DNA from 2 places in the Achromobacter sp. CSND-B12 genome. Region 1 is predicted to be linked to the other one. Evidence: riboswitches for the same ligand, from Rfam matches in the RefSeq annotation. Region 1 holds a riboswitch; the other holds the start of a gene.
What was found. Region 1 has a riboswitch for glycine ahead of ACUTAG_RS03325 (D-amino acid dehydrogenase). Riboswitches for the same ligand answer to the same signal wherever they lie in the genome.

Region 1 (5,123 bases):
TATCTCGGCGCGGCGCGCGGCATTGCCTGCGATGCCGACCAGGTGGTGGTGCTGACCGGCATCCGCGACGGCCTCGATCTCAGCGGGCGCATTCTGCTCACGCCGCGCGACAAGGTGCTGGTGGAAGACCCCGGCTACCTCAATGCCATGCCGCTGTTCAGCCAGTACACGCGGCGCGTGGTGCCGGTGGCCATCGACCAGCACGGCTTTTCCGTGGCGCGCGCCCGCCGCCATCGCGGCGTCAGGCTGGTGCATGTGACGCCGGCGCACCAGTCGCCCACCGGCGTCACCATGCCGGTGTCGCGCCGCCTGGAGCTGCTGGACTGGGCCGAGCAGGCCGGTTGCTGGATCCTGGACGACGACTACGACAGCGAATTCAACTACGACGGCGCGCCGCTGGCGGCCCTGAAAAGCCTGGACCGCGCCGACCGCGTGATTCACTGCGGCAGTTTCAACAAGACCCTGTTCAACGCCCTGCGCATCGGCTACGCGGTGCTGCCCCGGCCGCTGGTGGCGGACTTCGCCCGCGCCCGCTACCTGACGGGCCGCTCCGGCAGCATCGTCGAGCAGATGACGCTGGCGGCGTTCCTGGAGAACGGCGGCTTCGCGCGCCATGTGCGGCGGGCGCGGCCGGTCTATGCGCAGCGGCGCGATCGGGTGCTGCGCATGTTGCGCCAGGCGGTGGGCGCGGCGTCGCTGCAAGTCAGCGGCGAACATGCGGGCTTTCACCTGGTGTGGTGGCCGCCGCCCGGCATCGACGTGGCGGCATTGCTGGCGCGGGCGCGCGCGCTGGGTGTGGGGCTGCAGCCGGTCGCGGATTTCTGTCGGCGCGTGTCCTGGCCGGCGGGCGTGGTGATCGGCTACAGCGCGCGCCAGGAGGCGGAACTGGACAGCCTGGAGGCGCTGCTGCGGGAAGTCGCGGGCGTTTCGTAGCAAAATGCGGCATGGCGGCGCCGCGTCCCGCCTTCACCGTTTTTTCCAGGATTCCTCATGCCGCAACTCGATCTCTACCAGGTGGACGCCTTTTCCGCCGCGCCCTTTGGCGGCAACCCCGCCGCGGTGGTGCCGCTGGAGGCGTGGCTGCCGGATGCCACACTGCAACGCATCGCCGAAGAAAACAACCTGTCCGAGACCGCCTACGTCGTGCGCCGCGGCGACATCCACGAGCTGCGCTGGTTCACGCCCGCAGTCGAGGTCGACCTGTGCGGCCATGCGACCCTGGCGACCGCCTGGGTGCTGTTCGAGCAATTGGGCGCCAGCGAAGAGGTGCTGCGCTTTGCCACCCGCAGCGGCGAACTGCAGGTGCGGCGCGCCGGCGACGGGCTGGCGATGGATTTTCCCGCCAGGCGCCCGGTGGCCGAAGCCATCCCCGACGGCCTGCTGAGGGCGCTCGGCCTGCCGGCGGCGCGCGCGCTGTACCGCACCGACGACTACCTGGTGGTGATCGACGACGAAAGCCTGATCGACGGTCTCGCGCCCGACTTCGCCGCGCTGGCGGCGTTCGACGTGCGCGGCGTGGCGGTGACGGCGCCGTCCACCCGCTACGACTTCGTGTCGCGCTGGTTCGGGCCGCGCGTCGGCGTCAACGAAGACCCGGTCACGGGGTCGGCGCACACCTCGCTGGCGCCTTATTGGGGCGAGCGGCTGGGCAAGACCCGGCTCACCGCCGAGCAGGGCGGGGCGCGCAAGGGCCAGCTGCGCTGCGAGCTGCGCGACAACGGCCGCGTCATCATCAGCGGCCAGGCCGCGTTGTACCTGCGCGGCACGATCTTCCTGTGAACCGCGCCGCCATCACCGAAAACCTATTGCCTCATCAACACTTCAAATAAGGCCGCCGCGACACGCGCCTAGAATCTGCCGTCACGAGAGCCGGACGGAACGATCCTTCCGCCGCCGGACACGACAACAAGGAGACGCAGGGCAATGGATGCGGTGTGGATAGTCGCCGTCGGGGCGGCCGTGGCGGGATTCGTGCAGGGCCTGTCGGGCTTTGCCTTCGGCATGGTGGCCATGTCGTTCTGGGCCTGGGTGCTGGATCCGCGGCTGGCGGCGGCGCTGGCCGTGTTCGGCGCGCTCACCGGCCAGCTGCTGGCGGTATTCTCGGTGCGGCGCGGCTTCAACTGGCCCTTGCTGTGGCCCTTCCTGCTAGGTGGCCTGGCGGGTATTCCGCTGGGCGTCCTGATCCTGCCGCACCTGGACGTGGACTGGTTCAAGGCGGTGCTGGGCGCGCTGCTGGCGCTGTGGTGTCCGGTCATGCTGATGGCGCAGCGCCTGCCGCGCATCGGCGGCAATCGCTGGGGGGACGGCGCGGTCGGGCTGGTGGGCGGCGTGATGGGCGGCATCGGCGGCTTTGCCGGCAGCGTGCCGACGCTGTGGTGCACGCTGCGCGGTTTCGGCAAGGACACGCAGCGCGCCGTGATCCAGAATTTCAACCTGTCGATGCTGGCCGTGACCATGGCCACCTACCTGGCCACGGGCATCGTCACGCGCGACATGGCGCCCATGTTCGCCGTGGTGGCGCCGGCCATGCTGATCCCCACGCTGCTGGGCACGCGCCTGTACATCGGCATCTCCGAAGTCGCGTTCCGCCGCCTGGTGCTGGGGCTGCTGACCTGCTCGGGGCTGACGCTGCTGGCGTCGTCGGTGCCGCGGCTGCTGGGGTATTGAGGGCCGGTCCGCGTCGGGCCCGCTCCCGGCCTGTGCTCTGCCGCAATGGCTTTACGACAGTCCCACCCCCTCCCGCACGCTCGCCGCCAGCATCTGCGCCGTGGCCGCCGACAGCGTCCAGCCCAGGTGCCCATGGCCGGTGTTGTAGAACACGCCGGGCCGCTTGCCGGGGCCGACGCGCGGCATCATGTCGGGCATCATCGGCCGCAACCCGCACCAGGGCACCACGCGCGCCGTGCGCACGCCGGGAAAGTGGCGGCGGGTCCAGTCCACCAGCGGCTGGATGCGTTCGGCGCGGATGTCCAGGTTGAAGCCGTTGAACTCGGCCGTGCCGGCCACGCGGAAACGGTCGCCCAGGCGGCTGGTGACGATCTTGGCGGCCTCGTCCAGCAGGCTCACGCTGGGCGCGGCGGCCTGGCTGGCGGCGTCGTCCAGGTGCACGCTGATCGAATAGCCCTTGACCGGATAGATGTTCAGCCTGTCGCCCAATTGCCGCGCGAACTGGCGGCTGGCGGCGCCGGCGCAGACCACGATGGCGTCGGTTTCGTGCTGTTCGCGCCGCGTGCCGTCCTCGCGCGCCAGGTCCAGCACATAGGGCAGGCCGTCGCGGCTGATGGCGCGGATGTCGGCATCCTGTTCGAAGCGCACGCCGCGGCGCGCGCAGGCCCGCGCCAGGCCGCTGGTGAACTTGTGGATGTCGCCGGTGGCGTCGGACGGCGTATAGAAGCCGCCGTGGCAGGGCGTTTGCAGCGTCGGCTCGATGCCGCGGATTTCCTCCGGCGTGACCGCGTGCCGCTCCAGCCCGCCTTCGCGCAGCAGCGCGTTGGCGCGGCGCGCGGTCTCGAAGCTGGCGGCATCGTGGTAGATGTGCAGGATGCCGCGGCGCTCCAGGTCGAAATCGATGCCTTCCTCCTCGGCCATGGCGTACAGGTGCTGGCGCGCCTCGATCGCCATGCGCGTGGTGGCGATAGTGTTCTGGCGATAGTTGCGGATCTGCCCCATGAACTGGGCCAGCCATGAATACTTGTGCCAGCTCGGACGCGGATTGAGCAGCAGCGGCGCGTCGTGGCGGCCGAGCCAGCGCAGGCCCTTCATGATGGTGGCGGCGCTGTTCCAGACTTCGGCATTGCTGGCGGACAACTGGCCGCCGTTGGCGTAGGACGTCTCCATGGCGGGATAGCGCTGACGGTCGTAGACGGTGACGTCGTAGCCCAGTTTGCTCAAGGCGTAGGCGGACGTGACGCCGGTGATACCGGCGCCGATGATGGCGATGCGGGGCATGATGGCTCCAGATGGCGTGGCCACGATCCGATGATCGCGGCACCCCATCTGTCTCTGTACCTGAGAGCTTCACCCGGGCGCGAGGGCGCGGGTTCCCCTTCGGTGGGCGCCAGGCGCCTCTCTCCAGATTGTCTAGACCGCGCAGTCCTGTTGCCTGAGAGTTTCCGGGGCGGTTGCTCCGTCGGCGCCCGCCACGGGGACGGGACTCTTCTGCGGGGTTTTGAATCGACGCAGTGAGAATAGCCAAAATCTGCCGCGAGCGGGACTCAGGGTTAATACCAGGAAGGAGGCGGATAGGCTCTACACTGGGCGCCAACCCGCGCGGCACGCGCCGGTCAGAAAACGAAAGGACGATCCCGCATGCGCGCTCCGGCAATGTTCCGTATTTCCCTGCTATCCACGACGTTGGCGCTGGCCCTGGCCGGCACCGCCTCGGCCAGCCCGGCCGTTGCGCAAGCGCCGGCCGCCAAGGCAGCCACGGCATCGGCCTCCGCATCCACGCCCGCCAAGGCCGATCGCGCCACCGCCGCCGTCGACGCCGCGGTGGCCGAGGTCATGCGCCAATATGGCATCGACGGCATGGCCATCGGCGTCAGCCACAATGGCGAGCAGCGCTTCTTCAACTATGGCGACGCCTCGCGCCAGCCGCGCCGCGCCGTTTCCAGCGACACCCTGTTCGAACTGGGTTCGATCAGCAAGACCTTCACCGTCACGCTGGCCGCCTACGCGCAGGCCACGGGCCGCCTGTCGCTGGCCGACAGTCCGGCCAAGTGGGTGCCCGAGCTGCAAGGCAGCGAATTCGCCAAGCTGACGCTGGTGAACCTGGCCACGCACACCGCCGGCGGCTTTCCCTTGCAGGTGCCGGACGCGGTCCAGAACACGGCGCAACTGATGGACTACCTCAAGGCCTGGACCCCGCGGTATGCGCCCGGCACGAAGCGCACCTATGCCAACCCCAGCATCGGCATGCTGGGCGTGGTGGCGGCGCGCGCGCTGGGCGAGTCCTACGTGGCGGCGATGGAGCAGCAGCTGTTTCCCAAGCTGGGCCTGCGCGACACCTGGCTCGAAGTGCCGCCGCGCAAGATGCCCGACTACGCCCAGGGCTACGACAAGCAGGACGCGCCGGTGCGCCTGAACCCGGGCGTGCTGGCCGACGAGGCCTACGGCGTGAAGTC
Region 2 (5,123 bases), 1.5 Mb from region 1:
TCAACATGCTGGACCCGATCAAGGCCACGGTCATCACGCCGGGGCTGGACATGTCGGGCAGCTTCGGCGAAACCGGCATTCCCGCCGCGCTGGTCTCCAAGTACCTGACCGAGCACGGCGTGGTGGTCGAGAAGACCGGCCTGTATTCGTTCTTCATCCTGTTCACCATCGGCATCACCAAGGGCCGCTGGAACACGCTGCTGACCGCGCTGCAGCAGTTCAAGGACGACTACGACCGCAACCAGCCGCTGTGGCGCATCCTGCCGGAATTCTGCCGCGACCATCGCCGCTACGAGCGCATGGGCCTGCGCGACCTGTGCCAGCAGATCCACGAAGCCTACCGCGAGCGCGACGTGGCCCGCCTGACCACCGAGATGTACCTGAGCGACATGGTGCCGGCGCTCAAGCCGTCCGACGCCTTCGCCCGCATGGCGCACCGCGAGGTCGAGCGTGTCGACATCGACCAGCTCGAAGGCCGCGTCACCGGCGTGCTGCTGACGCCGTATCCTCCGGGCATCCCGCTGCTGATTCCGGGCGAGCGCTTCAACCGCACCATCGTCCAGTACCTGCAGTTCGCGCGCGAGTTCAACGAACGCTTCCCCGGCTTCGAAACCTACATCCACGGCCTGGCCGACGAAGTGGGGCCGGACGGCGAGAAGCGCTACTACGTTGATTGCCTGATCGAAGACTGATCAGGTCCGGAGTCCCGATGTTCGATGTCGCCGTCCTCGGTGCCGGCGCCGCCGGCATGATGTGTGCCGCGGTCGCCGGCCAGCGCGGCTTGCGCGTGGTGCTGGTGGACCACGCCGAGCGCCTGGCCGAGAAGATCCGTATCTCGGGCGGCGGCCGTTGCAACTTCACCAACATCGGCGCGGGACCCGCCAATTTCCTCTCCGACAACCCGCATTTTTGCCGCTCGGCGTTGTCGGGCTACACCCCGCAGGACTTCCTGGCGCTGCTCAAGCGCCACCGCATCGCCTGGCACGAGAAGCATCGCGGCCAGCTGTTCTGCGACGATTCCAGCGAATCCATCATCGAGATGCTGCGCGCCGAATGCGATGCCGGCGGCGTGCAGTGGCGCATGGGCTGCCAGGTGGCCGAGGTGGCCCATGGCGAGGCGGGCTTCGAGCTGCGCACCAGCCAGGGCGCGATCCGCGCGGCCAAGCTGGTGGTGGCCACGGGCGGCATGGCGATCCCGCAGTTGGGCGCCACCGACTTCGGCCTGAAGCTGGCGCGCCAGTTCGGCCTGAAGGTGGTCGAGCCGCGGCCGGCGCTGGTGCCGCTGACCTTCGACGCGGCGCACTGGCAGCCGCTGGCCGAACTGTCCGGCGTGGCGCTGGAGGTCAACCTGGCGACGGGGCAGGGCAAGGCGCGCGGCGAGTTTCTCGAAGACCTGCTGTTCACCCATCGGGGCCTGTCGGGCCCGGCGATCCTGCAGATATCCAGCTACTGGAAGCCGGGCGAGACCATCGTCATCGACCTGGCGCCGGGGCGCGACCTGGCGGCCGAACTGCTGGCGGCCAAGTCCGGCAACCGGCAGCAAATGCATACGGTGCTGGCCGGCCTGTGGCCCAAGCGCCTGGCCGACCGCTGGCTGCAACTGGCGGAGCAGGCCGGCAAGCCGGGCCTGGCGGCGCTGCGCCTGGCCGATGCGCCGGACAAGACCCTGCGCGCGCTGGCGCAGGACATCCACCAGTGGACCCTGGTGCCCAGCGGCACCGCCGGCTACAAGAAGGCCGAGGTCATGCGCGGCGGCGTCGATACGCGCGGCCTGGACCAGAAATCGATGCAGGCCCGCACCACGCCCGGCCTGTACTTCATCGGCGAGACCGTGGACGTCACCGGCTGGCTGGGCGGCTACAACTTCCAGTGGGCCTGGGCCTCGGGCGTGGCCTGCGGCAAGGCGCTCTAGGCGTTCCTGGCGCTTGATCCAACGCTTTTCCCGTCCGTCGGGCGCGGGCACGCTTCGTGCTGCCCGCCAAGGCCTGCCCGGCCCATAGCCTGACTGCATGACGGGCATTGCAACGTTGTCGTTGTGATATCAAATAAAAATACCTATCATTTGTATTTCATAAATTCGGCCGTGCCGCATCCGGTGGCGCCGCCTGATGGAGACCGCCTTGGCCTATACCTTGCCGCCCCTGCCTTACGCCTATGACGCGCTCGAACCGCACATCGACGCGCTGACGATGGAAATCCATCACAGCAAGCACCACCAGACCTACGTCAACAACCTGAACGCCGCGCTCGAAGGCGCCGGCATCGCCACCGACGAGCCGGTCGAGGCCCTGGTGGCGCGCATCGACCAACTTCCCGAAGCCGTCCGTGGCGCGGTGCGCAACAACGGCGGCGGCCACGCCAACCACAGCCTGTTCTGGTCGGTCATGTCGCCACGGGGCGGGGGCGAGCCCGACGGCGCGCTGGCCCGCGCCATCGACACCGAACTGGGCGGACACGCCGCCTTCCGCGAAGCCTTCACCAAGGCGGCGCTGACGCGCTTCGGCAGCGGCTGGGCCTGGCTCAGCGTGACGCCCGCCGGCAAGCTGGCGGTGGAAAGCAGCGCCAACCAGGACAGCCCGCTGATGCAGGGCAACACGCCGATCCTGGGCCTGGACGTGTGGGAACACGCCTACTATCTCAAGTACCAGAACCGCCGCCCGGAATACATCGGCGCCTTCTACAATGTGATCGATTGGCCCGAGGTGGCGCGCCGCTACGCCGCCGCCGTGGGCTGAGCCGGCATTGCGCGGGGGCAGCGGTCCATGAATACCTTCAGCCGTCATCGCATCCGGCCCGCGGCCACCAGCGTCAGTGTCTGGACGCTGGCGGTGCTGGTCGCCTGCCTGGGCCTGCACCAGATGTGGGTCTATTTCAACGACCACGCGCCGCACGTGGCCGACGCCCTGCTGGGCGGCATGGTCGCCGCGGGCGCCACCGCGGCGGGCACGCTGCCGATCCTGTTCGCGCGCACCATCCCGCAGAAGATGCAGGACAGCATGTTCGGCTTCGGCGCCGGCGTGATGCTGGCCGCCAGCGCCTTCTCGCTGGTGGCGCCGGGCATCGCGGCGGCCGAGGCGCAGGGCGCGGGGCCGTGGGGCGCCGGCCTGACGGTGGGCGCCGCCATCCTGCTGGGGGCGGCGGCGCTGTTGCTGATGGACCGGTTGCTGCCCCATGAGCATTTCATCAAGGGTCGCGAAGGCATCGAGGCCCACCGGCTGCGCCGAACCTGGCTGTTCGTCTTCGCCATCACCCTGCACAACCTGCCCGAAGGCCTGGCCATCGGCGTCGGTTATGCCGGCAACGATCCGGTGCGCGGCACGGCGCTGGCCACCGGCATCGCCATCCAGGACATCCCCGAGGGCCTGGTGGTGGCCGTGGCGTTGATCGCCGCGGGCTACAAGCGCGCGTTCGCGGTGGCGCTGGGCATGCTGTCGGGCCTGGTCGAGCCGGTGGGCGCGGTGCTGGGCGCGGCCGTGGTGGGCTGGTCGGCGGCGCTGCTGCCGTGGGGCCTGGGCTTTGCCGCCGGCGCCATGTTGTTCGTGATCAGCCACGAAATCATCCCCGAATCGCACCGCAAGGGGCACGAGGTCTACGCCACCTGCGGGCTGATGCTGGGCTTCGTGCTGATGATGCTGCTGGACACGGCGCTGGGCTGAAGCGGCGCCCGGGCGGCGATCGCGGATCAACAACGGAACCGCGTTTCGCGGTATGCTTTCGGCGCTGTCACGCATGTTGCGGGAGAGAGCGGCCGTTCGCGGCTGCCGCCGAAGGCGCAATTCGCCCGGAATCGCTCAGGTATCCCATACCGCGCATGCTTGCCCTGTCCCGGTTTTCACCGCGCGGACTCGGCAAAGCAGCACTCTGGAGAGACCTGGCGCCGCTGCCCAATCAGGGACATAGCGAGCAGCCCAGGCGCCGAAGGTGCAAACCCGCCACGCGGGGCAACTCTCAGGCAAAAGGACAGAGGGGCGGAAGATTCAGCCGTTGCGCGGGCGTTTTCCGTCTGTCCGCCAGCGGCATTCCGTAACCCTGGCACCGCTGCCGCTCCGGAGTACCCGCGCATGTCCGCAACCCTCAAACGCACCCCGCTGGCCGAAGAACATATCGCCTCCGGCGCCCGCATGGTCGATTTCGGCGGCTGGGATATGCCCCTGGCCTACGGCTCGCAACTGGAAGAGCACCACGCGGTGCGCCAGGACGCCGGCATGTTCGACGTTTCGCACATGCTCAACGCCGACGTCACCGGCCCCGACGCCTACGCCCTCCTGCAACGCCTGGTGGCCAACGACGTCGCCAAGCTGACCGTACCGGGCAAGGCGCTCTACACCTGCATGCTGAACCCGCAGGGCGGCGTCATCGACGACCTGATCGTGTACTTCTTCGCGCTCGACGAATGGCGCGTGGTGGTCAACGCCGGCACCGCCGACAAGGACATGGCCTGGATGCAGCGCGTCAAGCAGGCCGGCAAGTTCGACGTCACCATCACGCCGCGCCGCGACCTGGCCATGATCGCCGTGCAGGGCCCCAACGCCCGGGCCAAGGTCTGGGCCGCGCGCCCGGCCTGGCAGGCTGCCAGCGAGCCGCTGACCTCGTTCGTGGCCGCGCGCGTCGGTGACGACACGCTGGTGGCGCGCACCGGCTACACCGGCGAAGACGGCTTTGAAATCGTGCTGCCCGCCGCCGAGGCGGTGCAACTGTGGCGCGACCTGGCGGCCCAGGGCGTGCGCCCGGCGGGCCTGGGCGCGCGCGACACGCTGCGCCTGGAAGCCGGCATGAACCTGTATGGCCAGGACATGGACGAACTGACCCAGCCCGGCGAAGCCGCGCTGACCTGGACGGTGTCCCTGAAGAACCCCGAGCGCCGCTTCATCGGCCGCGACGCGCTGGAGCAGTTCGCCACGCCCGCCGCCTTCGTCGGCCTGAAGCTGCAGGAACGCGGCGTGATGCGCGCCCACATGGCGGTGCGCACCGCGCACGGCGTGGGCGAGCTCACCAGCGGCACCATGTCGCCGACGCTGGGCGTGTCGATCGGCTTTGCCCGCCTGCCGCAAGGCGTGGCCGCGGGCGACACGGTCGAGGTCGACATCCGCGGCAAGTGGGTGCCCGCCCTGGTCTGCAAGCTG

Region 2: another riboswitch for glycine. It lies ahead of gcvT (glycine cleavage system aminomethyltransferase GcvT); the one in region 1 lies ahead of ACUTAG_RS03325 (D-amino acid dehydrogenase).

Annotation. Positions count from the first base shown of each region.
Region 1 is NZ_JBREGJ010000001.1:731,659-736,781, reverse strand. Features, by position in the region: gene pdxR (MocR-like pyridoxine biosynthesis transcription factor PdxR) at 1-933, shown strand, start outside; gene ACUTAG_RS03335 (PhzF family phenazine biosynthesis protein) at 991-1,779, shown strand; gene ACUTAG_RS03330 (sulfite exporter TauE/SafE family protein) at 1,924-2,667, shown strand; gene ACUTAG_RS03325 (D-amino acid dehydrogenase) at 2,719-3,948, opposite strand; glycine riboswitch at 3,993-4,079, opposite strand; glycine riboswitch at 4,081-4,171, opposite strand; gene blaELC (ELC family class C beta-lactamase) at 4,309-5,123, shown strand, end outside.
Region 2 is NZ_JBREGJ010000001.1:2,226,266-2,231,388, reverse strand. Features, by position in the region: gene ACUTAG_RS10390 (arginine/lysine/ornithine decarboxylase) at 1-692, shown strand, start outside; gene ACUTAG_RS10385 (NAD(P)/FAD-dependent oxidoreductase) at 710-1,912, shown strand; gene ACUTAG_RS10380 (superoxide dismutase) at 2,121-2,735, shown strand; gene ACUTAG_RS10375 (ZIP family metal transporter) at 2,763-3,656, shown strand; glycine riboswitch at 3,726-3,818, shown strand; glycine riboswitch at 3,852-3,974, shown strand; gene gcvT (glycine cleavage system aminomethyltransferase GcvT) at 4,062-5,123, shown strand, end outside.